DNA from 3 places in the Phyllobacterium sp. 22552 genome. Region 3 is predicted to be linked to each of the others. Evidence: predicted binding sites of a transcription regulator. Region 3 holds the regulator's gene; each other region holds the start of a gene.
What was found. Region 3 encodes LexA, which represses DNA repair genes until DNA is damaged. Its sites were predicted from a motif close to TGTTCNNNNTGTGTTCNG; they were not measured.
Positions count from the first base shown of each region.

Region 1: the regulator LexA is predicted to act here: its motif matches at 7,185-7,202, upstream of ACTJI9_RS16445 (ATP-dependent helicase).
Region 2: the regulator LexA is predicted to act here: its motif matches at 5,677-5,694, upstream of ACTJI9_RS07150 (PA0069 family radical SAM protein).

Region 1 is NZ_JBQENG010000007.1:14,153-24,001, reverse strand. It holds gene ACTJI9_RS16490 (ATPase domain-containing protein) at 1-443, opposite strand, end outside; gene ACTJI9_RS16485 (hypothetical protein) at 1,008-1,151, shown strand; partial or broken gene ACTJI9_RS16480 (PAS domain-containing protein) at 1,151-1,501, shown strand; gene ACTJI9_RS16475 (putative bifunctional diguanylate cyclase/phosphodiesterase) at 1,601-3,394, shown strand; gene ACTJI9_RS16470 (DUF6894 family protein) at 3,592-3,849, opposite strand; gene ACTJI9_RS16465 (Crp/Fnr family transcriptional regulator) at 3,943-4,662, shown strand; gene ACTJI9_RS16460 (hypothetical protein) at 4,805-5,263, opposite strand; gene ACTJI9_RS16455 (Lrp/AsnC family transcriptional regulator) at 5,328-5,822, opposite strand; gene ACTJI9_RS16450 (MFS transporter) at 5,970-7,121, shown strand; gene ACTJI9_RS16445 (ATP-dependent helicase) at 7,234-9,303, shown strand; gene ACTJI9_RS16440 (sugar phosphate isomerase/epimerase family protein) at 9,340-9,849, opposite strand, start outside.
Region 2 is NZ_JBQENG010000002.1:608,366-618,214, reverse strand. It holds gene ACTJI9_RS07185 (bifunctional helix-turn-helix transcriptional regulator/GNAT family N-acetyltransferase) at 1-126, shown strand, start outside; gene ACTJI9_RS07180 (AtpZ/AtpI family protein) at 533-943, shown strand; gene ACTJI9_RS07175 (F0F1 ATP synthase subunit A) at 992-1,744, shown strand; gene ACTJI9_RS07170 (F0F1 ATP synthase subunit C) at 1,812-2,039, shown strand; gene ACTJI9_RS07165 (F0F1 ATP synthase subunit B) at 2,126-2,776, shown strand; gene ACTJI9_RS07160 (F0F1 ATP synthase subunit B) at 2,788-3,273, shown strand; gene ACTJI9_RS07155 (ribonuclease HII) at 3,673-4,332, opposite strand; gene ACTJI9_RS07150 (PA0069 family radical SAM protein) at 4,453-5,604, opposite strand; gene ACTJI9_RS07145 (glycosyltransferase family 2 protein) at 5,713-6,249, shown strand; gene moaB (molybdenum cofactor biosynthesis protein B) at 6,246-6,794, opposite strand; gene ACTJI9_RS07135 (4-(cytidine 5'-diphospho)-2-C-methyl-D-erythritol kinase) at 6,797-7,681, opposite strand; gene ACTJI9_RS07130 (hypothetical protein) at 7,687-7,872, opposite strand; gene ACTJI9_RS07125 (S49 family peptidase) at 7,956-8,813, opposite strand; gene ACTJI9_RS07120 (methyltransferase) at 8,885-9,658, opposite strand; gene ACTJI9_RS07115 (putative signal transducing protein) at 9,662-9,849, opposite strand, start outside.
Region 3 is NZ_JBQENG010000006.1:203,711-213,559, forward strand. It holds gene ACTJI9_RS15665 (ABC transporter ATP-binding protein) at 1-123, opposite strand, end outside; gene ACTJI9_RS15670 (ABC transporter permease subunit) at 151-978, opposite strand; gene ACTJI9_RS15675 (carbohydrate ABC transporter permease) at 978-1,925, opposite strand; gene ACTJI9_RS15680 (ABC transporter substrate-binding protein) at 2,038-3,300, opposite strand; gene ACTJI9_RS15685 (substrate-binding domain-containing protein) at 3,585-4,607, shown strand; gene lexA (transcriptional repressor LexA) at 4,760-5,476, shown strand; gene ACTJI9_RS15695 (ComEC/Rec2 family competence protein) at 5,584-8,025, opposite strand; gene gltX (glutamate--tRNA ligase) at 8,137-9,564, shown strand; gene gltA (citrate synthase) at 9,710-9,849, shown strand, end outside.

The sequences.
Region 1 (9,849 bases), on a different contig from region 3:
CGTGGCGAATCGCCCGTGATCAGCCGGATTTCCAAAAGCGAGTCGTAGACAAGCCGACTGGGCTTATGATCCTCAATGGCTTGCTCAACCGCTTTACGGGTTTCGTCCAGCCGAAGCTCCGTCGTCTGGAAAATCGACTGATCAGACGCGCCATTCACAGCGTCTGATGCCGACAGCTCCTCGATCCTGATACCGTCGAGTTTCCAACCGTGAGAGACAGCAATGGATTTCAGTTCCGACGTCGTTTGGGACAGGCTGACGTAGAGACAGCGTTCGCCATTTTGAGCACCTGCAAGCAGGAATTGCAGTGCGGCCGTGGTTTTGCCAGATCCGGGCGCTCCCTGGAGAATGTAAAAATTGGAGGCGGGCAGCCCTCCCCTCAGGATTTCGTCCAATCCGGTGATACCTGTTTTGACAACCGGCGGTTTTTTTGGCGTAGCCATGCAAGGAGTTCCATTCTTGGAATACAGGAGCGGCGGGTACGCCGACCGCTTAAAGCCGAACAAGCCTCAGGCTTATATTTCATGGCTGTGATCGTCAACATGGCGCCCTGTTGAGGATTGAGATTTTGCCCGGCATCAATCAGCCGCGATTCACTATTTGCCTCTGTACAGTTCGTGGCCGCCTTGATGATATGGTCGGGTGGGATTGCTTGTGATAAATCGACCCTCGATCGGAAGGGTTTTGTTGGTTGTCTGTCGGTGCCTGAGGCCGGCATAAAGTTGATAGGGTCAATACGCGAACGGCGGCAGCCAGTTTGTGACCTTCCCAGATCTGCATTATGATCAGGGGGCTGCCACATGCGCATAATTGCTGATGTGAGGATCCTATCGCTGGCGTGGCAAGGTTCCATATTTTCTCATGGTGGACAACAAAGTCCTTGTTGAACAATGCGCGTCACGTCCCCAAAATTCTATTGACCTCCATTGGATGGAACGAGACATTCGAAAGGATGTGGGAACGGAAGCGCGCTTGGGTAGTTTACTGAGATGAGGGAAGCAATTCTAATGACCGAACTGCGCAACAATCCAATTGAAAAAACAATACAATCTTCTCGTCGCGATGACCCTGGCATTTTCTCGATTTTGACGACGCGATCGGTTTCGAATGTTTCCAGTGGGCTACATCTGGCCAACAAAGGCCAGGTGTGATGTCGATTGTGAAGAACGACCTTGCTGACAAGAGTTTAAACGACCCACACAGACTGCTTCGTAATATGATTGATCAGGTGCCGGACTACCTGTTTGTCAAGGATCTGGATTGTCGCTTCATCGTGGCAAATGAGGCAGTTGCCCGTATTCACGGATTTGAAAGTCCGGATGATCTGACCGGAAAGAACGACTTCGACTTGCATGATGCATCCTCCGCAGCAAGATTCTCCCAAATCGAACGTCAGGTCATTCGTACTGGTGTTGCAATGATAGGGATGGAGGAATGCGTCGTTGATGCTGCTTCTGGCAAGGAGAGGTGGTTATCCACTTCAAAGGTCCCGCTAAGATCAACAAATGACACTGTCGTAGGGCTGGTTGGAATCTCGCGTGACATTTCTGCTCGCAAAAGAGATGACTTTCTCAGGGATGAGCAGACAGCGATACTTGAGATGATTGTTGTAAATTCACCTCTGCATGCAGTTCTTGATCGCCTGGTTAGACTTATGGAAAGACAGCTGGTCGGTGTATACGGTTCAATTTTGTTACTTGACGACGGTGGTACTCACCTCAAGCATGGAGCCGCGCCTACGCTATCGCAAGAGTATTGCCGGGCGATCGACGGTCTCCCCATTGGACCTGGTGCCGGATCGTGCGGGACTGCTGCCTGGCTTGGCGAAAGTGTGATCGTTGCTGACATCGCCAGTAATCCACTTTGGAAGAATTACCGCGATCTGGCTTCCCGTCATGGTCTGAAATCCTGCTGGTCGGCTCCAGTATTGTCTCACGGTGGCATCGTCCTTGGCACGTTCGCACTTTACTCGGCCGGAGTACGCCATCCGGAGCCGGCAGAGATCAACCTGACACAAATCGCGACCAGAATCGCAGCAATTGCGATCGAACGGAAACATGCCGAGGATAAGATCCGCCATATGGCTTACCACGATATGCTGACTGGTTTGCCAAATCGTATTCTCCTGACGGATCGCCTCACGCAGGCAATGTTACAGACGAAACGGCACAACCCATGGGTCTCGGTCCTTTTCGTCGATTTGGATAATTTCAAGTTCGTCAACGATAGCCTCGGCCACACTGCAGGCGATGAACTTTTAAAGACGGTTGCCCGACGTATGGAGAATTGTATACGGCCGACGGACGCGGCAGTGCGTATGGGCGGCGACGAATTTGTTATCCTGTTGACAGATCTACCGGAAAACACCGACGCGATTGCTGCCGCAATGCACAAAATCCGAGCAGCGATCCTGGAGCCAATGATTATCAGAGGCCGAGAGTTCCACATCACTTGCAGCATAGGTATCGCCACCTATCCCCAAGATGGAACAGATGCTGAAACCTTGATCGCAAATGCGGATATTGCCATGTATAAGGCAAAGGAAGCAGGGCGGGACGGATTTCGCTTTTTCACGCCGGAACTTAATATAAAAGCCCATGAAAGGTTAGCCCTCCACGACGGAATTCGCCGAGGCATTGCTCAATCCGAGTTTCACCTTTTGTATCAACCTCAAGTGGAACTGGAATTCGGACGCATATTCGCTGTGGAAGCCTTGGTCCGGTGGAATCATCCGCAATTGGGACTGATAAATCCCAACGAATTTATTCCGTTGGCAGAAGAAACGGGGCTTATTGTGCCGCTTGGCGAGTGGGTTCTTTACGAAGCGTGCAAGCAGAACAAAAGATGGCAGGACGCCGGGTTTGAACCAATTACCATGTGCGTCAATGTCTCGGCTCGTCAGTTTCACGATCAGAATTGGACGAGCCGTGTCATGCACGCATTGGGCGAAACAGAATTAGATGCCAAGTGCCTTGAACTTGAGCTTACTGAGAGTTTGGTAATGCGGGACGTCAACGAAGTAATTGCCACAATGGAGGAACTGCGCAAAGTCGGTGTCAGTTTTGCCATTGACGATTTTGGTACGGGATATTCAAACTTAAGTGCCTTAAAAAGCCTCCCGGTTTCACGGTTGAAAATAGATAGGTCGTTTTTACGAAATTTGGTTGAGGATGACGATGACAAAACGATTACCGCAGCCGTCATATCGCTTGCGCAAAAGCTCAACATGAAAGTGATCGCAGAAGGGGTTGAGACCCACGAGCAGCTGACATTTCTGCGTGAAAATCATTGTGACGAAGTGCAAGGTCATCTATTCAGTGAAGCAGTATCTTCCACCGAAATAGGCAAACTGCTCCAGAACCAACAATCCAAATCAGGGCTGGCGCCGGCATGAGGTGCTGCTGCAATAAAACCCTCCGCACAGGCAAGCCAGCCGGGAGGCTGTCGGTAACTCTACCGCTTTGAAATCCACAGATCGGATGTCCGGCGAACTGTCTCCCCGGTCTGACGGTGTCGCGAAAGAATCACTCAGGTGAAACCGAGGCTTTATTGGATGACCTGGGTGCATTCAGCGATGGAGTTGAGTACTGCTCAGCTTTCACCAGCTGGCTGAAATTCGATAAATTTCGTGTCGAATAGCAGGCTGGCCACCGCCAGCACATTGCCATCCGATTTTCTGATTGTAAGCCAAATTCTACCATTGCCGCATTCCACCAGTTCGTCACGTGCCAGGTCGGTTACAATCCTTGAAGCTTCTTTAATGGCGCCGGCATTGTCAGGAAGTTCCACCCCTTCATCATCGCGGGTCCTGCCGTCGCCATTGTCCAAATCGAAGTAATATCGGCTCATGCTTTTTCCTCTTCTGGAACATAAGCCTCTTTGAAGGATTAGGTTCCTACAGGTGCCGATAAAATTTCAACACGCCCTCTGGAGTACGTTTCTTTGATTGAATCCTTGCTACTGAAACTTGAGAGTCACGATGTCGTATCAGTTGCGGAAAAGTCATTGCTGCAATCAATGATAACCCAGGACAAGAATTTTTCCGCGGATGAGGATCTTGTCGTCGAAGGAAGCCGTCCGAGGTATAGTACACTTCTGGTGGAGGGCTTTGCTGCTCGCTACAAGGTACTTGAAAATGGGAGTAGGCAAATTACATCTCTGCATGTTCCCGGCGATTTTGTGGACCTTCATGCCTTTCCTTTGAAGGTTATGGATCATGGCATTGTTGCACTCACACCTTGCCGCATAGCTCTTTTCGATCACAACGATATCATCATGGTTACCGAGAGGTTTCCCCATCTCACGCGTTTGCTGTGGCTGCAAACCCTTATCGATGGCTCTATTCACCGGGAGTGGATCGTGGGAATGGGACGGCGACCCAAGAAAATACATCTCGCCCATTTGATTTGCGAGCTTTTCATCCGTCTGCAAGTGGTGGGCCAGACACGGGATAATTCGTTTAGCTTTCCTCTCACACAAGCCGAGCTGTCAGATGTGATGGGCATATCAGTGGTCCATCTGAACAAAAGCCTGCAAATGTTACGGCGGGAAAATCTCTTCAAATGGGCGGGTAAGATCGTGACTATTCTCGATTGGGAACGTCTTAAAGAGTATGCCGATTTCAGTCCTCTTTATCTCAACTTAAGTGTCGAACCACGCTAGTTCCAGAGGGGGTCTGCCTTCAAACAGGATCATTCAAGTACGCTGGCACATAGAGGAAGCCCCTTCTTGGTCCCCGCATCTCTTTAATGAACACGCGCGATGTGCCGCAGGTGAGCGCAGAAAACCGACTATAAACCACCGATCAGTCTAAGGACCGCATAGGCCGGATATTATCAACGCTGATATCGCCAACAATGACCCCTCGCGTCAGATCGGTTCTACCGCTTTCAATCTCGATGACCGTATAGAGCTTGTCATCGCGGAAGGCACTTGCATTGAAAGTGGTAACATCATCGGCAGGTGCCGCATCGACTTCCATAAAATCAAGCTCGCGGCCCGCGGCTACAATTCTTGCATCGCCACTGGTCCGTGCAGCCACCACGACCTCTCCTTGAAACGGCGAGTTCTCCCATCGGGGATCGTCAGGTGAGGCGGTCGGCACAACCCTATAGACGTGAAGTCTTTCGCCTTTGCCAACAAGGCCGGACGAGCGGCTCGCAGCATCGGCAATCTGCGCTTCACTTTCTACGGATTGTCCGAAGGATGTCGGGCTGCTCTTATCGAAAGCAGGATTGCCTCCGGATCCATCTTCATTTGACATTGGGAACCTCCCTGAGTTGTCGTTGGAACGAGCTGGCAGAGTTTTCGTTCCCCAAGCTTCCAGCCTAAAGAAGATTTTTGGCGTCAGCCTGTTCCCGCGTGAAGTCGATCACCGGCCACTCCTGCGTTGTTTCGGCTTGTACGGGCCGCTCGAGATAGGTCGACAGCACGACATAGCTTCGCGTCGCCTTCACACCTGGCGTTGCGTACAGTTGCGCCAGCAAATGTTCAAGAGCTTGAGTCCCGTTCGTGCGAACCTTGAGTAGCATGCACGCGTCGCCCGCTACCGAATGGATTTCCTCCACTTCCGGGTACTGGCTTATTGCCAGCAAGGTCGGTGTTTTCCCCCAGCCTGTTGTGTCCACATGGACAAACGCCAGAAGCGATTTTTCTACACTTGCGGGGTCTATCAGTGTTGAGACGCTTTTGATCGCTCCCCGCTGCCGCAAGCGTTTGACACGCTCATGTGCCGCCGGGGCCGAAAGGCCAACTCTCTGTCCAAGTTCAGCATAGCTGAGGGTCGCATCCCCCACCAGTTGACCTAACAATTTTCTGTCCATTGGGTCTGCCCTATGCGCCTCCCCTTTATGGTGCAGAATACCATCTGTTTTTTTCACGACCGTAAACTCCCTGGTTGCCGCCGAATAACATTCGAATATTGTGAGCTTATGCAGAATGATAATCACGTAACAAGCGAAATTTCATCAATGTCGGTTCCCGCAATAGTCTGGGCCCTGACGGGATGCATTGGTCTGATCGGCTCAAATTCACTTGCACTGGGTCCGATTGCGCCGGCAATTGCCGATGGGTTCGACGTAGAAGTTCAGGACATTATGCTGGCATCGGCTGCCTTTGGGCTTGGAACCGCGTTGGGGGCCATCGCTCTGGGGCAACTGATAGATCGGGCGGGCCCTCGTAGAACGCTTGCCTATGTCATGTTGATAATGGCGATCGGTTTTATCAGCAGTGGTGTGGCTCAAGGCGCAGTCGTCCTGACGATTTCTCAGTTTCTCGTCGGCATATCGGCCGGTGTCGCCCTGCCCGCAATTTATACTCTTGCTGCCGTCGTTGCTTCGCCCGGACATGAAGGGCGCACGATTGGTATCGTACTCACGGGTTGGACGATCAGCATGGTGGCGGGTGTACCCCTTTCGACGTTGATCGCTGACGGTCTTGGCTGGCGTGCATTTTACATCGCAATCGCCGCAGCGGCTCTCATTGCTGGAGCGGGATTATCGGTGAACGGGCAGCATGAAACACAGCGCAAGGGTGTTGCATCAAGAACGCCAATCACCGCTTTGACGATCAAAGGCGTACTGCCGCTTCTGGCAGCCTGTGGGTGTTTCATGGCGGCTTTTTACGGCGTCTATGCTTATGTCGGCGATCACTTGCATGTGAACCTGGAATATCCTGTGCGAGCCACCGGGCTTGCGGCGATCTTCTACGGGATCGGTTTTGGAAGCGCCGTATTTCTGGACCGTTATGTTGACGCCTATAGTGGCCGTCGCGTTTTGCTCCCCTTAATCTTTCTGATGGTCGCTGTGGTTTACGCCGTGATGTCGCTCGTATCAGGCACCTACACCGGGGTTCTTGCCGTCATGGCAATCTGGGGGCTCGCAAATCACTTCGGCCTGAACGTGCTGATTATGCGACTAACGGCCCTGGAACCTTCACAACGTGGGGCAATAATGGGTCTCAATAGCGCGGTAACCTACCTTGCACTGTTCGCTGGGACTATCGTCATGGGTAAAGTCTACGCGGCCGAGGGCTTTGTTTACATTACTCTATGCGGGGGCTTGCTCAGCTTGCTCGCAAGCGTTTTTTCGCTCTGCGCGGCCTATATGCAGAGCCCGAACTAATTGCAGCGGGAACGGCTGGCGTATGTCTCTGCACCGCCTTGAGTATTGAGCAAACGAGTGTTATGTTCTATCTTTGTTCCAAGCAGAATCAGAAATAGGAACCAGTTTTTCGATGAGTGTTGCGCATCTTGATAAGTTGAACGTTGCACAACGCAAGGCCGTAGAATTTGGTATCGGACTACCCGATGGTCAGACTGGCGGACCGCTTCTTATCATTGCGGGAGCGGGATCGGGAAAAACCAATACGCTGGCACACAGGGTTGCACACCTCATTGTAAATGGTGCCGATCCTCGCCGTATCCTTATGATGACATTCTCGAGACGTGCGTCCGCTGAGATGTCCAAACGGGTCGGCCGTATCTGTACGCAGGTGCTTGGGCAAAAGTCCTCGATCATGACTGACGCCTTGGATTGGGCGGGAACATTTCACGGGATAGGCGCACGGCTTTTACGTGACTATGCCGAACAGATTGGGCTTGACCCGAACTTTACTATCCACGACCGGGAAGATTCGGCCGATCTCATAAATCTGGTCCGGCACGAACTTGGTTTCTCCAAAACCGAAACCCGCTTTCCGACCAAAGGAACTTGCCTTGCGATCTATTCTCGCGTCGTCAATTCTGAACGCCCACTCAACGAGGTTCTAAAGGATGTTTTCCCTTGGTGCGCCATGTGGGAGACAGAACTTCGCCAGCTTTTTGCCGGTTATGTCGAAGCCAAGCAAGCACAGAACATTCTCGACTATGACGATCTACTCCTCTATTGGGCGCAGACCGTTTGCGATCCGCTGCTTGCAGAAGATATTGGTGGCCGCTTTGATCACGTCCTCGTCGACGAATATCAAGATACCAATCGCCTACAATCAACCATTCTGTTGGCCTTGAAGCCCGGAGGACGCGGTCTGACGGTAGTCGGTGATGACGCGCAATCTATTTATTCGTTCCGCGCTGCTACCATTCGCAATATCCTCGACTTTCCAAGCTCATTCACTCCACCGGCGGATGTCATCACACTTGACCGCAATTACCGCTCCACACAGCCGATCCTGAGTGCGGCAAACGGCGTGATTGATCTGGCATCCGAACGCTTCACAAAAAATCTCTGGACGGAGCGACAGTCTGCGGAAAGGCCGAGACTCGTCTCTGTGCGCGATGAAAACGAGCAGGCAAATTACATCGTCGAGCAGATATTGGAGACCCGGGAAACCGGAACAACTTTGAAACAGCAAGCGGTGTTGTTCCGTACTTCACATCACAGCGGACCCTTGGAAGTTGAACTGACCCGGCGCAACATTCCTTTCGTCAAATTTGGTGGATTGAAGTTTCTCGACAGCGCCCATGTTAAAGACGTATTGGCCATGCTTCGCTTTGCGCAAAACCCGCGTGATCGTGTTGCCGGATTCCGCCTCATGCAGATACTTCCAGGCGTTGGTCCTGCTTCGGCACAGCGCGCACTTGAAGACATGGCGATAGATGCGGACCCATTAAGTGCCCTCACCCAGCATCCGGCACCTCCGCGCGCCGGTGACAATTGGTCGGACTTCGTTTCGACCGTTCAACAACTCAGCGCCAGAAGGATGGGCTGGCCTGCCGAGATTGAGTTGGTCCGGCGTTGGTACGAACCGCATCTGGAGCGTATTCACGAAGATGCGCAAATGCGCCAGGCTGATATTCTTCAGCTTGAGCAAATTGCCAGCGGCTATCCTTCGCGAGAGAGATTTCTGACTGAACTCACTCTTGATCCGCCGGACGCGACAAGCGATCAATCTGGCGTCCCATTGCTGGATGAGGATTATCTCATCCTATCGACGATCCATTCAGCCAAGGGACAAGAATGGAAATCGGTTTATCTGCTCAATGTGGTAGACGGCTGCGTGCCGTCCGACCTTGGTACCGGCTCAACTGCAGAGATCGAGGAAGAGAGGCGCCTGCTCTACGTCGCCATGACAAGAGCAAAGGATAGCTTGCACCTTGTCACCCCTCAGCGGTTTTTCACGCATGGCCAGAACGCCAAAGGCGATCGGCATGTTTACGCTTCCCGCACACGGTTCATTCCAGCCACTCTACTGCAATATTTCGAGTGCTGTTCATGGCCGATTGCACGCCCTGAGAACGCGAGGGAAACTGGGGCCCGTGGCGTTCGGGTTGATGTAGGTTCACGCATGCGTGCTATGTGGAGTTAGTTCCCTCACCGAGCCTTTGGCCACACAGTCAGGCTGTCACTCAATCGGCAAATGTGCTTGTCTTACCAAATCTGCCTTGAGTCGCGCGGTTTCCATTCCAAGTTCAATGAATTGGCGAGCATGTTTTGCAAGGGCCAAATTATCATCCCAAAGGTTACGCCAGATTGCGGTCTTAAGTGACAGATTTTCATCAACTATCGTCGTGGAAAAGGACTCAAAAGTTAGGTAATCGTCCCAGCCAATTGCGATCAATGAATCAAAGATAGCGCCGAAATCGATGCTGCCGGTGCCAAGATAGCCGCGATGACTTTCACCAATATGAATGTATCCAATTTTCTCGGCAGCATGCCGGATAGCTAATCCGACATCAGCTTCCTCAATGTTCATGTGGAATGTATCCAAATGCAACAAGACATTCGATGCACCGGTGTCGTGAATATAAGCCAGACCTTGAGCTGCTGTATTGAGCATATTGCTCTCGAAACGATTTACGATCTCGAGATTGAGCGTCACGCCTGCTGCTTTCGCATGGTCGGCGACTTTTGA
Region 2 (9,849 bases), on a different contig from region 3:
GGATTGGATGCCGCACGGCGCCTATACGAGGCGCACGGTTTTGTTCTTGTAGAAGAGGAGGCCGGTGGGCAGTGGGGTAAAGAAGTGCTCGAGCAGCGGTTTGTACGCAAAATCGTAGGGGCGTAGGCAATTGGCGGCCCCGAACCATTGGAGCAGCGATAGTTTGCACCGATGGGCCCGAAGGCGACGCGCAAAACTGGTCAGGTATTTGATACGACGCTTCTGGTTCCGGTTAATGGGGAGTTCCCCCTGTTATTGCCTTCGAAGCCCTTCAAAAACTATAACCATGGAACCTCCTAACTAGCTGAATTGCGCAATCTGTATCCACAGCCAAACGCCAGATTCGCATGCAAAATTGTCACTCAGTGATGAGCAGGAAAGTCATATTTACCTAAGGCATTGAATTCTAGTAAAAAAATTACCTTGGAGAGTCGTGACTCTTCGCCTTGACTAGCGAGGATCAGGACAATATGTTGCGCGCGACTTCGAAGCGGGGATGAAGCCTCGCATTCAGTGTGTAAAGGACATGCCATTGGCAACGGGTAACGATCCCGATAAGTCAGGTTCTGTCGGTGACACGCCGGGTGCTGGCGGGGGACTAACTTCGGAAGAGCTGGAGCTTCGGCGCCGCAATCTGGAAGCAAAACTTGTTTCCAAGGGTGCAGCCCGTAAAGCCGGTTCGCAAGACAAGGGGACGGAAACCGCCTCCGGTGTCGCGCAGGCCATGAAATTGTCGAGCGAATTTATCGCCGGCGTTCTGGTTGGTGCGGGGTTGGGCTGGTTAGCTGACCGATTTTTGGGTACATCGCCATGGGGGCTCATCATACTGCTCCTGCTGGGCTTTTGTGCTGGAACGCTGAATATCCTGCGCTCTGCAGGACGTGTGGCGGAAAACAGTGGGCTGGATTTCACCAAGAAATCCGACCATGAAAAACCGGAATAGGGCTCATCGAGCACCGTTCGTGAGAACAGAATTAGAGACGAGGTAATAGTGTCCAACGATCCGATTCATCAATTCCACATTTCGCAATGGGTTCCCTTGCATGTGGGCGGCGTTGATCTGTCCTTCACCAATTCCTCTGCCTTTATGGTTGCCACAGTTGGCGTTGCCTCGGCATTTCTTTACCTTACATCGTCAAACCGTGGCCTTATCCCGACCCGTCTTCAGTCGGTTTCAGAGATGGCCTATGAGTTCGTCGCATCAACATTGCGAGAATCGGCAGGCAGCGCGGGAATGAAGTTCTTTCCCTTCGTGTTCTCGCTCTTCATGTTCGTGCTCGTTGCCAATATGCTTGGCATGTTCCCATACTTCTTCACCATCACCAGCCAGATCATCGTGACCTTTGCGCTTGCGGTTCTGGTCATCGGAACAGTCCTTGTTTATGGCTTTGCCAAACACGGTTTCAAGTTCCTCGGGGTCTTTGTGCCCTCGGGTGTGCCCGGGCCGCTCTTGCTGCTCGTTGTTCCAATCGAAATTATCTCTTTCCTTTCCCGTCCGATCAGCCTTTCGGTTCGTTTGTTCGCCAACATGCTTGCTGGCCACATCACGCTGAAGGTGTTTGCCGGCTTCGTGGCTTCGCTCAGCGCATTCGGCGCAGTGGGAATTGGCGGCGCAATTCTGCCGCTGGCCATGACTGTGGCATTGACGGGTCTGGAATTCCTGGTGGCTTTCCTTCAGGCCTACGTCTTCACCGTGCTTACCTGCATGTATTTGAACGACGCAGTTCATCCCGGCGGTCACTAAAAAGTTCACCGGCGGATGTCCGCCTAACGCAAATCTATTCTAACGATCTACCCTCAAGGAGTTTAATATGGATCCCGTAGCAGCAAAGTACATCGGTGCAGGTCTGGCTTGTTTTGGTATGGCCGGTACGGCTCTTGGCCTTGGCAACATTTTCGGCAGCTATCTTTCCGGTGCATTGCGCAACCCATCAGCAGCTGATGGCCAGTTCGGCCGTCTGGTATTCGGCTTCGCCGTTACTGAAGCTCTGGGCATCTTCTCGTTGCTCATCGCTCTTCTGCTTCTCTTCGCTGTATAATAACAGCTTACGATATTGGCTGCGTCCGGTCGTTATTCGGACCAACGCAGCCAGTATGATTTGAAGTTCAATCAAGGGGACAACGCATGTTCGTGTCTTCGGCTAATGCCGCATCCACAACAGATACAATAGTCGCTCAGAGCGAAGCACCGGCCCATACCGAAACGGTTGCGCCCGGAACAACGCCTGATGCACATGCTCCGGCAGATCCGACAGCGGGAACGCATTCGGAAACCGGTCATGCCAAAGCCGTGTTCCCTCCCTTTGATTCCAACCATTTCGCTTCACAGCTTCTTTGGTTGGCAATCACATTTGCAGTTTTCTATGTTTTCCTGTCCCGCGTGGTTCTCCCGCGTATCGGTGGTATCATCGAAACGAGGCGTGACCGTATCGCTACTGATCTAGATCAGGCGGCACGGATGAAACAGGAGTCTGATGAGGCTCTGGCTGCCTATACCCAGGAACTCGCCGACGCAAAGAACAAAGCCGGCGCAATTGCGCAGGAAGCCCGTGATCAGGCAAAGGCGAAAGCCGACGCCGAACAGGCCGAAATTTCCGCAGCTCTCGAAAAGAAGCTGAGTGACGCTGAAGCCAGCATTGCCACGATCAAGAACAAGGCTATGCAGGAAGTCGGCTCCATCGCTGAAGATACAGCCGCTGAAATCGTCAAGAAGCTGTTTGGCGGTGCCGTCGACAAGCCCGCAATCTCCGCTGCTGTCAAAGCAGTGCGAGGCTAAGGAGAAACGTCATGGAATTGGATGCAACCTTTTATGCCCTCGTTGGCCTTATCATCTTCCTGGCGCTTATCGTCTACTTGAAGGTTCCAGGTGTCGTTGGTAAATCCCTTGACGCCCGTGCAGACAAGATTCGCGACGAGCTTGAAGAAGCCCGCCGCCTGCGCGAAGAAGCGCAATCGCTGCTGGCTGAGTATCAGCGCAAGCGTAAGGAAGCCGAAAAGGAAGCTGGTGAGATCGTTGCCATAGCGCAGCGTGAAGCACATGGTCTCCTTGAGGAAGCCAAGAAGAAGACTGAGGATTATGTTGCCCGTCGCAACAAGCTTGCCGAGCAGAAAATCGCTCAGGCAGAGGTTGAGGCTGTCAACGAGGTTCGCGCTTCGGCTGTAGATATCGCAATTGCTGCCGCCAGCAAGATTTTGTCGGAAAAGGTGGATGCCAAAACATCTGCCGATCTCTTCAAAACATCGCTTTCGGAAGTCAAATCCCGGTTGAACTAAAAAGCAGATTATACAAACGAATTTTAGTAAAGCCGCCTTTGAGCGGCTTTTTTTGTGCGAAGCATAATGCTCGATATGCAAACCAAATTTCGTTACGATGAGCGAAATATCGAGAAAAAATCAGAATAATTCCCAAAAAACACGGATTTTTGCCGAAAAATTGCAAGTGCAAATTGCAGTTTAGTAGCATGCGGTTGAACTAAGCGATTCCCGGCATGTAAAAACCCGATCTATATCGGGAATTGTGGGGGGATGGAGTTAGAGCATTTCTGCTGCTCTGGTGTGAGCGAAACGTGCTTTATCCATCGGGCCTCACCCTCGTCCCATGGATAAACATCGGCCTCGCTGAACCCCTCGACCTTGTCCGCGAATCCCTCCGGCAGGGAAACAGAGCTTGCTCTAGGCTTGCCGTTCTTTCAAAGGCGAGAAACTGAAGCGGTGCAAGCCGACGACAGGACCGTGTGCCTCCATCGCGTTGCGATGGATTTCAGTTCCGTAACCCGCATGGGATTCCAATCCATAGAGAGGATAATATTTGCCAGTCTGGCTCATCATTCTGTCTCGCGTTACCTTGGCAAGTATGGATGCCGCGGCAATGGAAACGGAGCGTTGATCTCCTTTGATCATCGCCGTTGCAGGGCAGGGCAGCCCGGGAGCGACATCCCGGCCATCAATCAGCGCATGGTGAGGAATAATCGTAAGACCGCGTGTCGCACGGCGCATGGCTTCAAGCGAAGCCTTCAGGATATTAGTCGCATCAATTGCTGGCGCCGAAATGCTGGAAATAGAGCACGCTAAGGCAGTTTTGGTAATGATATCAAACAGTTCTTCACGGCGTTTTGCCGTCAGACGCTTTGAATCATCAAGACCATCAGGAATTTTCTTTGGATCAAGAATGACCGCAGCCGCAACGACTGGCCCTGCCAGAGGCCCTCTGCCTGCCTCGTCAATACCGGCCACAAACTGGACACCGGAGCGCATGAGCTTCTTTTCACTGGCAAAGTCGGGCTTGTCAGCGGGCAAGGAAAGCAGCAGAGAATCAGAACGTAATCGAGACATCTTGCGGCGACTCTCGCATCCGTCCTGATTCTCTGCAAGTCCCCGGGTAGCAGATGGGGCAAAGCTACCCAGGGTAACCATCAGGCGGGGATGGGGATCGCACCTGATGGAAGAGCGTGTCTAAAACAAGGATAACTGCTCGTTTCCGGGCGTTGGCTCGAACAGGTCGGTGCGCAGGCGTCTCTTGTTAATGTTGATTCCGAGCCGCTTTGCAGCAATTTCAAAACGCCGCCCGATCTGCCAGGCATAGGGGCCATCACCCCGCATGCGCTTGCCCCATTCGGCATCATAATCCTTGCCATCGCGCATGGAACGAACAAGCGAAAGCACATGCCGGTAGCGATCGGGATAATTTCGAAGCAGCCACTCCTTGAAAAGCGGGCTGACCTCAAGCGGCAAACGAAGCAGAACATATCCAGCTTCCAGCGCACCCATGGCACGGGCACTATCGAGAATCCGTTCGATCTCATGATCGTTCAACCCGGGAATGACGGGAGCCACCATGACACCAACAGGCACGCCTGCATCGGAAAGACTGCGCAGGGCTTGCAGTCTGCGCGTAGGCGTTGAAGCCCGGGGCTCCATCGTGCGCGCCAGCTTTCCATCAAGGGTCGTCACTGAAAGACAAACCTTGGCGAGGCCCTTCTCAGCCATGCGCGCCAGAATGTCCTGATCCCGCATAACCAACGCGGATTTTGTAACGATTCCAACGGGATGTTGATGCGCCTCCAGAACCTGAAGAATATCGCGCATAATGCGCCATTTCTTCTCGATGGGCTGATAGGGATCGGTATTTGTGCCGATGGCGATTGTCTTTGCAGTATAACCTGGCTTGGACAATTCCCTGTCCAGCATCTTTGCTGCATCAGGCTTGGCAAAGAGTTTTGATTCAAAATCAAGTCCGGCGGACAATCCCATATAGCTATGTGTCGGGCGGGCAAAGCAATAGATGCAACCATGTTCGCAACCGCGATAAGGGTTGATTGACCTGTCGAAACTTATATCAGGCGAGTCATTGCGTGTGATGATTGTCCGGGGCTTTTCGAGTTGTACCTCAGTCTTGAATGGTGGTAGATCTTCAATTGTTTCCCAACCATCATCATAGACATGGCGGCTTTCCGCCTCGAAACGGCCAGTGGGATTCATACCCGCGCCCCGGCCGCGTCTGCGTTCGCTGTCTATGCGCAAACCAGCATCTTCAATCAATGCGTTGGCATGTTGTGCTCGGCCGCTTCCGAAAGCAGCCTTATCCGCCTGCACTACAATGTTCATCTGCGTTCTCCCTGCCAGGGTGGTACCGATTCGGTGGCACCTTCGAGCGTGAATCTATTCCTATCAAATAATGAGAACAAATCAAGAACAATTTAGGTAAAAGGATGGATGGAAATTCTAGTCACATTGATATATTGGCTAGGTATGATTTCCGTCCTGATTGAAACCCATAATTCAGACGAATTGTTAGCCAGAACCCTTGCCGGGCTGGTCGGTGGAGCCGTCGAAGGGCTTCTCAGCGACGTGATTATTGTCGATTACGGATCGTCGGATCAGACCCACCGCGTGGCTGATGCCGCTGGCTGTATCTTTCTGCAGGACCAGACATTGATTGATGGGTTCCGGCGGGCACGCAGTGAATGGTTTTTGCTGGTGGAACCCGGAGCAAGATTGCTCGATGGATGGATTGAGCCGGTCGCTGTTCACGTCGAGCGCTCACAAGGCCCGGCCTGCTTCTCTTGCTCCCATGTTCACCGTAAGCCGCTGTTTAACAGGCTATTTTCAAAACGCAGCCCCATTGCCGATGGCCTGTTGATCTCCAAGCGGCAGGCAATGGCCTTATTGAAGCCGGAAAAGAAGGCGGCTGATCTGGCCCGTGGTTTGGCGATGAAACGTTTACGCGCGGAAATCATTCCAGCAGCTTAGCTCTTACCACCGCGTTTCAAATGTTCATCGAGCCGAGGCATGATCTCGACAAAATTACAGGGCATGTGACGATAATCGAGCTGGTATTGCAGAATATTATCCCAGGCATCCTTGCATGCGCCGGGAGATCCCGGCAGCACAAAGACGAAAGTGGCGTTTAACACTCCACCCGTTGCTCGTGACTGAATCGTGGACGTGCCGATTTTGTCATAGGAAACCCTGTGAAAAATGGTAGAAAATCCGTCCATCCGCTTTTCGAATATGGGCTCGAGTGCTTCCGGTGTCACGTCGCGGCCAGTGAAACCCGTGCCTCCTGTGGTGATGATGACGTCAATCTCGTCATCCTTTGACCAGGAAATGACACGCTCACGAATTTTTGTAACATCGTCTGTCACAATGTCTCTGGCCGCCAATATATGGCCTGCCGCTGTGATGCGCTCGGCAAGCATTTTGCCCGATTTATCATCATCAAGTGAGCGTGTGTCTGACACCGTAAGGACAGCGATTTTGACCGAAACGAAAGTGCGGGATGAATTGTCGGCCAAGGTCAGTTTTCTCCTTCGCCGCTATCTGTCTTGACCACAAACCACAATGGATAGGCATTGCTTATCAGAGATGCGGCAGCAGATGCGGCCTCATCGGTGTCATAAATCGCAAAGCAGGTAGCGCCCGAACCTGACATTCGGGCCAGACGCGGCGATGTAGAATATAGCGCGTCCATGGTGTCGCCAATAATGGGGAGCAGTTCGACCGTGGCAGCATACAAATGATTGTCCGTCTGTTCAAGATAGGCGCAGACATCGTTCACGCTGCCGAACCTTGGCAAGTTGGGCAATCCCGGATTGTTTCGCTTTTTCAAGGCGCCAAAGACCTGTGGCGTCGACACGGCGGCGCCATTGTTGACCAGAACCATTGGCAGGCGCGGGATAGCTGTGACCGCCTCCAGTTCTTCGCCGATACCGCGGGCAATCAAGGGCCTTCCATGCAGGCACATGGGCAGGTCTGCGCCCATTGCCAACCCAATATTATTGAGATCGACAGGATCAATATTGATGTTCCAGAGCGAGACCAGCGCTTTCAAGGTTGAAGCAGCATCGCTTGAGCCACCGCCAACACCAGAGGCGATGGGCAAGTGTTTTTCCAGTTCGATTGAAACAGGAAAAGCCCGGTCCGGAAATTCTGCACGCAGCCTGTCCCGGGCTTTTAAAACAAGATTGGAAGCGTCGGCAGGTAAGGAATGTCCATAAGGTCCTGTTATGCGAAATGAATCCGCGCTGCTGCGTGCGATGCTTATTCGGTCACCATAACCTGCAAAAACCACCAATGTATCCAGGAGATGATATCCATCGTCCCGTTGGCCGGTAATATGCAGTGCCAGATTGATCTTGGCAGGCGCAATCAGGCTGATCGCTTGATCAAGACTGTCGAGCATCTCGGTCAGTCTTTACGCAAGCGGTATTCACCAGTTTCCGGATCCTGAACCAAAGTGCCTTGAGAGCGGTTCTGGACTTCTTTTTCCGCTTCGCGAACACGCTTTGATACACGCTGGGCTTCGCGTTTGAACGAACGATAGCCGTAATAGGCGGCAATACCGATAAGCAGAAAAAAGATGAGTTGTGGCATCGTCCTAGACCCCGAAAATGACAGGCACCGATATTTTCGTAATCATAACACGGTGCGTCGCTCTTGCCAAAATACACACAAGGTTAAAGGCCAAAACGTGACCAAAGCGCCCGTTCTTCTGCAGCATTGACAATGCCTTCGGCAAAACCCGCCCCTATTCCACCAAATCCGATTTCAGCAGAAGGGAGTTTGCGACCAAACAATCCCCGTGGCGGGGCTATAAGTTTGAGTTTGGTCTTAGGGCCATATTGAGATTGCAAATGTGATCGCATATCGCCCAACCCGTCAATCAGGCCAAGTTCCAATCCGCGTATCCCTGTCCAGAACAGCCCTGTAAACAGGTCTGGATTGTCACTGAGCTTTTCACCGCGCCGTTCCCTTACCAGATTGATAAAGGTCTCGTGAATCTCTAATTGCAGCGCTTTGAGATGCTCAATATCCTGCTTGTTTTCCGGCTTGAACGGGTCGAGGGTTGACTTGTTCGAACCGGCGGTATGAACACGCCGCTCGACGCCAATTTTCTTGATCAATTCGGTAAAGCCAAAACTTGCCGAAACAACGCCGATCGAGCCGACGATGGATGAGGGGTCAGCGATGATCTCGTCGCCCGCAACTGCAATCATGTAACCGCCGGAGGCTGCGACATCCTCAACGAAAACATGAACCTTCTTGTTCTTTTCCGCCGCCAGATCACGAATACGCCGATAGATCAGTCGCGACTGAACAGGCGAGCCGCCGGGAGAATTGATCGAAATCGCAACGGCTGGAGCATCTTTATCGCTAAAGGCTTCTTCAAGCATGCCGGCTGTAGAACTGAGCGACAGGTCATTACGAAAGCGGCTGCTTCCCGCCATGATCGCGCCATGCAAGCGTACCACTGGGATTTCGATATGGTCTGGGCGCCAACGGCGGGGCAATAACTTGCGGATAAATCGAGCCAAGCGGGTCTCCTTTACGTGCTCATCTCAAGACCATGTAAGCGGTGCAGAGAAAATCACAATGGTCCCAAAGTCTAAAACAGCGAAGCGACTCCGTTATTGATCGCTATTGCGCGCTCGGTGAAATCATTGCCGGTTTCATGGTGCATCACCAAGGGAGGATGAAAGGTAAGCCCCGCGCGGCTGCCCTTTACCCCTTTGATGATGATCCTGATCGCGGCCTCTTGAGGTCTGGGCTGGACAGGAACGATAATGAGCCCGCCAAAGCGCCTTTGCAAAGCTGTCAGCAGGTCAAGCATGGACGCTGGCCGCGCGATAATGGCGATTGATCCGCCGGGTTTGACGATGGAAGCGGCGGTTTTAATCCATTTTTCCAGCATACCATCTGTCATGACATGAGCTTCCGCTTTCAAAGCATCCGGCGTTGCGCGGTCCTTTGCCTCGTTGAAAGGCGGATTCATGATGGCAAAATCGAAAAAGTTGTCATGGATTCCGGCAGCCATGCGCGTTTTGCCCATAGCTGTTACATCAGCCTGAACAATATCGCACCGGCCTGAGAACAGGTGGTTCTCTGGTAAAGCCAGAGACAAGCGGGCGCACTGCGCCATGAGTTCGGATCGCTCGATAAGAGTTGCACTGGCTTTGCCGCAGCGGGAAAGAACCGCAAGACCAGCAGCCCCAGCCCCGGCACCCAGATCTGCGATACGACCGCTGAATTCATTGGGCACTACGCTCGCCAACACCATGGCATCTACGCCGGAGCGATGACCTTTGGCAGAGGGTTGAATGAGGCGGAAACGACCGCGATGGAAAGCGTCGATCGTATGAGGAATATCCAGAACAGACATGAACTAGCCGCGAAGCTCCTGCTCGATTCCCGCGTCTGTCAGCAACTGGCGCGCCTCTTTTTCAAATTCTGAATCGACCATCACGCGCCGGGCGAGAACACCAAGCGACCCTTCAAGTACGCTCATATTGGCATCAGCGATAAAATATTTGATCTGTGCATCTTTCAATAATGATTCGACGAATGAAATCA
Region 3 (9,849 bases):
TCCGCAGCCGGACGGCCCCACGAAAACCATGAACTCGCAAGGATTGATTTCGAGATCCACGCCCTTGATCACATCAAAGGTACCGAAGGATTTGCGTACATTGTTCAAACGAATAACTGTCATTTTTGAAACTCCCCTGAGCGCAAGGCTCTAGCCTTTGACGCCGCCGGCGGTGAGACCGGAAATGATCTTGCGTTGGAAAATAAGCACTAGAACCACCAGCGGTACCGTCACGATGACGGACGCAGCCATGATCAGACCCCACGGTACCTCGTGAGCGCTGGCGCCGGATAGAAGTGCAATGATGACGGGAACCGTTCGCGTTTCCGTGGACGATGTAAACGTCAAGGCAAACAGAAACTCATTCCATGCAGCGATGAATGCCAGAAGGCCTGTTGTTACCAGCGCTGGCCACATGAGCGGCAGGAATACTTTGGTGATGATCACCCAAGGCGTGGCACCATCAACAATAGCCGCCTCCTCGATTTCAATTGGCAGATCGCGCATGAATGTGGTGAGCACCCACACGGTAAAAGGCAATGTGAAGATCGTGTACGAGAAGATCAGACCCCACAATGTATTATAAAGCCCGAGGAGACGGATAACCTCAAACAGCCCCGCCAGCACTGCAATCTGCGGAAACATGGAAACCGAAAGAATTGTCAGCAATAGAAGCGAGCGGCCACGAAACCGCACACGCGCCAAAGCGAAGGCTGCCGTAACCGCCATAAGCAGCGACAAGGCTACAACGAGGCCGGAGACAATAAGCGAATTCAGAAGATTGCGGGGAAAGCTGCCCGCTTCGATAACACTGACATAATTGGCCAGGGAAAATGACGTCGGCCAATATTCAATCGTGAAAAGCGCACTGCCCGTTTTGAAGCTCGTGATGATCGCGTAGTAAAATGGGAACACCGCAAACAGGACAATGAGCACCACAAGCGCATAAAATGCTGTATTCTTGATAGCTACGGGCATCAGCGATCTCCCCCATCCAGCCGAACTCGGCCGACCCAGATTGCGACAATGGTCATGAGAGCAATAACGACGAAAAGCAGCGTCGATTGCGCCGAGCCATAGGCAAACTTGTCGAATTCAATGAGATTTTCGCGGGCCAGCACCGACATGGTTTTCGTCTGAGCACTGTTTGGCGTCAGGACATAAATCAGGTCAAAAATACGCATGGCATCAAGCAGCCGGAAGATGATTGCGACCATCAGCGCCGGTTTGACGAGAGGAAGCGTTATACGGAAGAACTGCTTTACAGGATGGATGCCGTCAATCTTGGCAGCCTCGTAAACATCGTTCGGAACCATTTGCAGACCTGCAAGGATCAGAAGTGCCATAAAAGGGGTGGTCTTCCATACATCCACGATCAACACGGCGATCATTGCCGTATCGGAACTTGCGGTCCATGCGATTGGATTGTCGATAAAGCCAAGGCGCATGAAAAGGTCATTGAGAATGCCGAACTGATCGTTCAGCATCCAGCCCCACATGCGGGCAGAGACGATTGTCGGTATCGCCCAAGGGATAAGAATTGCTGCGCGGACAATGCCCCTGCCCTTGAATTCGGCGTTCAGCACGAGGGCGATAATCATTCCGAAAAAGGCTTCAAGCGCCACTGAAATGACAGCAAAGCGTACTGTGTTCCAGACTGCATTCCACCATGCTGGATCGACGAGCAGGCCGGAATAAAGCGTGCGCCCGCTTTTCAGCTGGACCCATGAAAGATAGTTCTTGAATCCCACCCATTTAGCTTCCCCCATATTTGTGAGCGAAGCATCAGTGAAGGAAAAATAGATGGTTCGGATCAATGGCCAGCCAGCCACGATTGCCAAAGCAATGATCATCGGTATGAGGAAAAGCTGAGCCGAGCGGGATCGCTGGCGTAACAGATCTGATCGCAATGCTGTTGAGGTCATATTTGAATTCCTGCCCAGGAAAAACATCGGGATGTGAACTCAGGCAGTCGGTGCGAGCGGATTGTCAGGAGGCTTCCAACCGCTCGCACCGTGCCCTTATGCTGGCAGAAAACTACCAGCTACCTCCCTGAAGCTCGGCGATCTTGGCTTCAAGTACTTCAATGTTTTCAGCGGCCGTGCCATTTCCGGACAATGTGTCGTGAACAGCACTCCAGAACATTGAGGAGACTTCGTTATACTTGACCTTTGTCGGAGCAGACGGTCGTGGAACAGCCGTTTCAAAAACCGGCTTCCACAATGGGATCAAAGGCTGCGCCGCAGCGATATCCTTGTCATCGTAGAGCGATTTGATGGTCGGCAAATGAGAAATATTGATTGCCATTTCCTTTTGCTGCTTTTCATCTGCCAGGAACAAAGCAAGCTTTATGGCCTCATCCGGTGATTTGGAATATTTTGAAACAGCCACATTCCAACCGCCCAGCGTTGCGGCAGATTTCTCGCCCTCTTTTCCCACGGGCAGCGGCGCAACATCGAACTTACCTTTGACGGCGCTGTCAGCGCCTTGGCTCAATGAATAAGCGTAAGGCCAATTCCTCATGAAGACGGAATTGCCTGTCTGCCAGACCCCGCGGGACTCTTCTTCCTTATAGGCCAGCGCACCCTTTGGCGATATGGTGTCTATCCAGCCTTTGGCACGATCAATCGCAGCAACCGCCTCCGGATTATTGACCGAGATCGTACCGTCAGCCTCAACAATCTGGCCGCCGCCGGATGATTTTATCCATTCCAATGCATTACAGGTTAAACCCTCATAGGCATTTCCCTGAAACACAAATCCGAACATTCCCTTGTTTCCGGCTTGGCGCTCGCCATCCTGCACTTCCTTGGCGGTCGCAGCCATTTCATCCCAGGTCTTGGGAACCGGCTTCTTGTACTTTTCGAGCAGATCCTTGCGATAATAAAGTGCTGGCGCATCTGTGTATAATGGCAGGGCAACCAATTTGCCGTCCACTGTCTGGCTTTCAATGATCGACGGGAAATGCTGGTCGACCACGCCTTTTGCCGCTTCGGTCAGATCGAGAAATTGCTCTGATAGCTGAGGCGCCCAAACCACATCGGTCTTATAGACATCGATATCCGAGTTTCCGGCTGCAAGCCAAAGGCGATACTGACCGAAATTGTCAGAACTGCTTGATGGCATCGCCACAATGGAAACCTTGTTGCCCGTTTCTTTTTCAAAGCGGTCAAGCTGCTTGCGCAACTCGGCATTTTCATTGCCGGTCGAGCTGTAAACAATAGAAAGATTGGCTGCATAGGCACCTGAAGACAACAGCGCTGTAAGCAGGATGCCCGCAAAAACTGAACTCTTTTTCATAAATCCTCCCAGAAATATTTGATGGATCAACCCATGCCGGACGGCATTCAATCCCCAATTGACGATCCTCCTCAAGCACATCAGACAGTGAAATTAACCTATCCAAAGCGCTTTGGATAAAAGGTGTCAAAACGCAAAACGAATGTCAATAAATAGTTTATGAACGCCATTAATCAGGCAAATAAAATTGTGCAGATCATTTAAAGCGCTTTGAAGTATGATTATATTACGAAGGCAAAGACATCGAACGACGCAGATAGGAATACAGTTTTGGACCGTCCGGCATGAAGCTGAAAGAACTCGCTGAAAAGCTCAACCTCTCCCAGACGACCGTTAGCCGCGCGCTGAACGGTTATCCGGAAGTGAATGAGGCTACGCGCGAGCGCGTCAATAAAGCGGCATTGAAATTTGGCTATAGCGCAAATGCAAATGCCCGACGTCTAGCCATGGGCCGTGTCGGTGCTATCGGTCTGGTTATCCCCGCAGATTCCAGCCAGCGATTTGGGCCTCATACCGCGGAATTTCTTGCCGGCTTGGCGGAGCGCCTTTCCCGGGACGAGATTGATTTTCTGCTCAGTCCCATTGTCGATAATGACGAGATTTCGGTCTATAAGCGCCTGATTTCGAGCAAACGGGTTGATGCGATCATCGTCTCCGGACCTGTTTTGGTCGATGAGCGCGTATCCATGCTGATCGATGCAAACTTTCCCTTTGTTCTGCATGGCCGTACGAACATAGACAGGCCCCATGCCTGGCTGGATATCGACAATCAGGGCGCATTCTATCAGGCGGCAAGCCACCTCCTCGACCTTGGACATCGGCATATAGCCATGATTGACGGGTTAAGAGGGTTTACGTTCTCTGAGCATCGCGAGCTCGGATATCGCCAAGCGCTAAGCGAACGCGGCGTCGAAATCGACCCACGCTTCATCGTGCATGACTACTTCTCCGATGAAATCGGCTTTCGCGAAACACAGCGCCTGCTTTCATGCACTCCGCGACCGACAGCAATCATTGCAGGATCCATGATGACCGCTTTGGGCGTGTCACGTGCAGTTCGCAACAAGGGTTATCAGTTGGGCAAACAAGTATCGCTCATCACCCATGACGATGTCTTTCCATATCTCAATGCCAGCAACATGGTTCCATCCATGACCACCACGCGATCATCAATGCGCTCCGCCGCCACGAGAATCGCTGAAATGCTCGTGCGCGTCCTTGATGGCGAACCTGTGGACAATATTCATGAATTATGGCCCGTGGAACTCACAGTACGCCAGTCGAGCGGTCCTCCGATAAGCGGATAGGCTTATATTTTGCGTCATTCCATCTGATTTTCAGAGTAAATGGGCATATAGGGCTGGTTTATACCAGATATTAATCCTTGTGGAACACAACTGGAACATATAGTGTTTGTTCTGGTTTTGTTTTTCCGATTCCACACTTAAGGATCGCCCCTATGCTGACGCGCAAACAACATGAACTTCTGCTCTTCATACATGAACGGTTGAAGGAAACGGGCATTCCCCCTTCTTTTGATGAAATGAAGGATGCACTTGATCTCGCATCCAAATCCGGCATTCATCGCCTGATTACCGCACTGGAGGAGCGAGGATTTATTCGTCGGCTAGCAAATAGGGCACGGGCGCTGGAAGTGCTTCGCCTGCCCGACTCAATTGCGCCGGGTCTGAACGCGCAACGCAAATTTTCTCCGAGCGTTATTGAAGGCAGTTTGGGACGAAATGTTGCGCCGCCTCGCCCGCAAGCAAGCACTGCCGATATTGTTGCTGCCAACATGATCAGCATTCCTGTTATGGGACGTATCGCTGCCGGTGTGCCGATCGCTGCAATTCAAAACCAGACTCACATGCTCAATCTCCCGCCCGATATGATCGGCAGCGGTGAGCATTATGCGCTTGAGGTCAAAGGTGACTCCATGATCGAAGCGGGTATTTTTGACGGCGACACTGTTGTTATCAAGCGCGGAGATACCGCGAGCCCCGGTGAAATCGTTGTGGCACTCGTGGATGATGAAGAAGCAACCTTGAAGCGTTTTCGCCGAAAAGGTGCATCCATTGCTCTCGAAGCAGCAAACCCCGCCTATGAAACCCGCATCTTTGGACCGGACCGCGTTCAGGTACAGGGCAAGCTGGTCGGTCTGATACGCAGATATTGATGGCGTTTATACTTCGCTGGACGGTGTGCTTTTATTCGTAGGCTCCATTCGAACAGCCACAGAATAGCAGCTAGCGAAAAATGTTTGGGACTACCATAAACGCCGAACTACATTTTATTGCTTGTATCCGGTGGTTTCTTGGATAGTTGCCGCTCTTCAAGATTGCGCGCGGCGCGGGAATAGATGCGGTAATTATTCCAAGGGCGATTGGGCGTGCCAATCGCATACTTTATATCAACCGAATTCAGGCGTTGAGAAAGCTCTTGTTTTGCCAAATCGGTGCCAACTGGTGTGGAATCGGCTTTGACAGAGTCAGATTGTGGAGCATCAAACCTGATCTCCGCAGCGCCTTTGAGCGCCAGCATTTGCGATGAAAGCAACAATTTTCCAGCATTTGGACAATTTGGAGCCTTCGCGGCAAAAGCCAAAATGATGATATCCCCTTCTAGGCATGCATCTGCTGTTCTTGTTGCATCATCGGTATAGGCAACGATTAATCCTCCTGGCTCCCGGGCAGTGCAAAGCTTATCGGCACATTCGAATTGAGCGCCGCTTGCAACCTCGCCTTTCATTGCCGGCTTAATGATCTGCCCGGCCCTATACCCCAACTGCCAATTATCGAGGCTGAAGGCGCTGCCTGCTTGTTTATTGATCGCCAGATGGTCGTCGTCCGTTCTTAACGCGACCAGTTTTCCGTCTTCTGAGACCATAATCGCAGGATAGGATGCCCGTCCCGTCAAACCAATTGCCAATGCTACCAATGGCAAGGCAAGCAGGCGCAACCACGTTGAAAGAAATAGAAGAAGCAAAAGCCCTATCGCCATAAGAATAAGCGAAGTTTCGGACATCAGCCCAAGATTTCCACTTGGTGAATGCGACGCTACGGCTTTTGCTATGGCGATAACAATCTCGATGCCCCATCCCATGATTTTAAACGGAAGCCAATCGAGGTCAAAAGGCATGGCGAGCAGGCCAAGCACTGCGAAGGGCATCACGAGAATTGAGACAATTGGTAGCGCCAAGGCATTTCCGACAAGGCCAAAAGGAGCGGTATTATTGAAATGATAGGCAGCAAAGATCGAGCTTGCTCCGCCAGCAACCAGCGAGGTCATGGCAATGCCGCCAATATAGGCCGTTGCTTTTGATGGAAACAACCATATGCCGGCCTTGGCACTTGTCTGTTTCCGTAGGCCTCGTCTCAAATGGTAGCGTGACCACCAGCTATAGAAAGCTATAAGGGCAGCAGTTGCTGAATAGGACATCTGGAAACTTGGTCCGAGAATTTCATGAGGTGAAACCGCAATTGTAATTGAGGCGGCAATTGCGAGATTACGCATGGATATCGCCGCGCGATCAACGGTCATTGCAAGCAACATGACTGCCAGCATCACAAAGCTGCGTTGTGCGGCAACGTCGGCGCCTGAAAGCAGAAGATAGAATGCCGAGCCAAACAGGGCGATGACAGCCGCGAGTTTCTTGACGGGATAGCGGGCCGATGCACTTGGAAAGAATGCGAATACAGCGCGCAGCGAACCTATGCTGATTGCAGCCACCAATGCCATATGGAAGCCGGATATGGACAAAATATGTGACAAGCCGCTGCGGCGCATGGCATTGTTGGTCTCCTCGCTTATGCCGTCGCGCTGCCCTGTCACCAGCGATGTAGCAATATCGCCCGGCTCCCCTTTAATGCTTTTCAATATGCGATGGGTGAGTTGCTGGCGAATATTGCTAATTGTCAGGAATGCCGCTGCTGCTATTCCGGCCTTTGGCACGACATCGGCTTTTTGAGGCAGGCCCAGCAAAAAGCCGTTGGCTCCAATGCCGCGATAATAATTGTTAAAGGCAAAATCGTAATTGGCTGGCCGAACCGGGCCCGATTGCGGACGCAGATGGACCAGTGCTTTGAGTCCATCGCCAATGCTCAAATCTCGCGGCAAATGACGTGCAGAAACCGCAATACGCTCCGGTCCATAACGCAATGAAGGACGTTCGGTGCCTATGACGTCAAGGATCACCCGCCATCCTCCGTTTGCATCCTTTGCCAATGCTGAAATACGCCCCGTCACCCGGGTCGTCACTTCAGACCCAAGCATAGGCGTCGCTGCTCTGTTGGTTTCCAGCTTTGCGCAAACCATGCCCGCCGTGATTGCCATGAAGCCGAGACAGACCATCCTTATCGAAGGTCTGTTGTGTGCCAGCAGATAAAATCCGACAAGCAGCGTGATTCCCAGGATCATCGGGCTTAGTCTTGGCTCTCCGCTTGCGCCGAAATAAAGGATAGCTCCAGTTCCAGCGAACACCGGCAAAAACAAGAATTTCGCGCCTCGCGCAATCTCGTCGTTGATTGCCGCCGGAATTCCATGGGCAATGGCTTGCAGCTTACCTTCGACTGACCGTTTGAATACGGCGACGCGGCCATTCGAGCCAACGCCATAATGATCGATCGTTCCGGTGCCAGACGTTTTGACAAGCGGCTGCCCAAGACTTTCCGGTTGAAACCAGAAAAGCCTTTCGCTCGTTTTCTCGTCGGTTGACGGTTCGGCCATTGATCCCCATTTCTGCCAATGCCCTTGCACGACAGCACCGCTATGGTACATCAACGCCAAATCAATTCGATTGGACGTTCGACTAATAGACCGAACTGCCCTGGAGACCCTATGTCATCTTCTGTCGTTACCCGTTTCGCTCCCTCGCCCACCGGCTTTCTGCACATTGGCGGCGCCCGTACAGCCCTGTTTAACTGGCTTTACGCCAAGCATACTGGCGGGAAAATGTTATTGCGCATTGAGGATACTGATCGCGAGCGTTCGTCCGAAGCAGCTGTAACCGCCATACTTGATGGATTGAAATGGCTTGGTCTTGATTGGGATGGCGAGGTTGTCTCCCAATTTGATCGTGCTCCGCGCCATCGCGACGTAGCTGAAGAACTGGTTACCAAGGGCAAAGCCTATTATTGCTATGCATCACAGGCCGAACTGGAGGAAATGCGTGAAAAGGCCCGTGCCGAAGGCCGCCCGCCCCGCTATGATGGCCGTTGGCGCGACCGCGATCCGAAGGAAGCCCCTGCTGGCGTGAAGCCCGTCATTCGTATCAAAGCACCCCAAGAGGGTGAAACCTTGGTGCGCGATCAGGTGCAAGGCGATGTGCGCTTTCCCAATAAAGACCTTGATGATTTCATTATCCTTCGCTCGGATGGCAACCCGACCTATATGCATGCGGTCGTCGTCGACGATCACGATATGGGCGTCACGCACATTATCCGTGGCGATGATCATTTGACCAATGCGGCACGGCAAACTGTTATTTATAACGCAATGGACTGGGCCGTGCCTGTCATGGGCCATATTCCGCTCATCCATGGCGCAGACGGTGCAAAACTCTCCAAGCGCCACGGTGCGCTCGGCGTTGAAGCCTATCGTGCCATGGGATATTTGCCAGCAGCTCTGCGGAACTATCTCGTACGGTTAGGCTGGAGCCACGGCGATGACGAGATCATGTCCGATGCGCAAATGATCGAATGGTTCGAAATATCCGACATTAATCGCGGCGCATCACGCTTTGATTTCCAGAAACTCGAGGCGATTAACGGTCACTATATGCGAATTTCCAGCGATGCCGATCTGGTAATGGCCATGATCGACATTTTGCCGGAGATCGAAGGTGGGGCTGACATAATTTCCCGCTTGAATGATACAACCAGGGCACAGCTTCTCGCCGCCATGCCCGGCTTGAAAGAGCGCGCCAAGACACTTGTGGAACTTGCCGACAGTGCCAAATATCTGTTTGCTGAACGACCGCTCCCGCTTGACGAAAAAGCCTCCACCCTGCTCAATGAGGAAGGTTTGACCGTCCTTCGAGGCGTATTGCCCGATTTGGCTGCAGTTAGTGATTGGAACGCCGAAGCTCTTGATGCAGCTGTTCGTGTTCATGCTGAAAAAACCGGCCTGAAACTCGGAAAGATCGCTCAGCCACTACGTGCCGCACTGACGGGAAAGGCAACGTCTCCGGGAGTTTTTGACGTATTGGCTGTGCTGGGCCGGGATGAATCACTCGGTCGGATAGAGGATCAGTTAAAAGCGCAATAGTGAGGCGCTTTTCATCGAATTTTGCATTGCAACATTATGCCTTTCGGGTACGGTGCACTGCCTGCAAAAATCACGGAAATAACCTCATTTGAGGAAGGTGCTTTTGCGCTGGTTCAGCGCAAGTCAAAGCAAGAAAGGAACGGCAATGTCTGAGAACAGCGTAAACATCGATCTCAATGGTCACGCATTCGCTTTACCCATAAAAAAGGGGACCATCGGACCGGATGTCGTAGACATTGGGACTCTATACAAGAACACTGGCGCATTCACGTATGATCCGGGCTT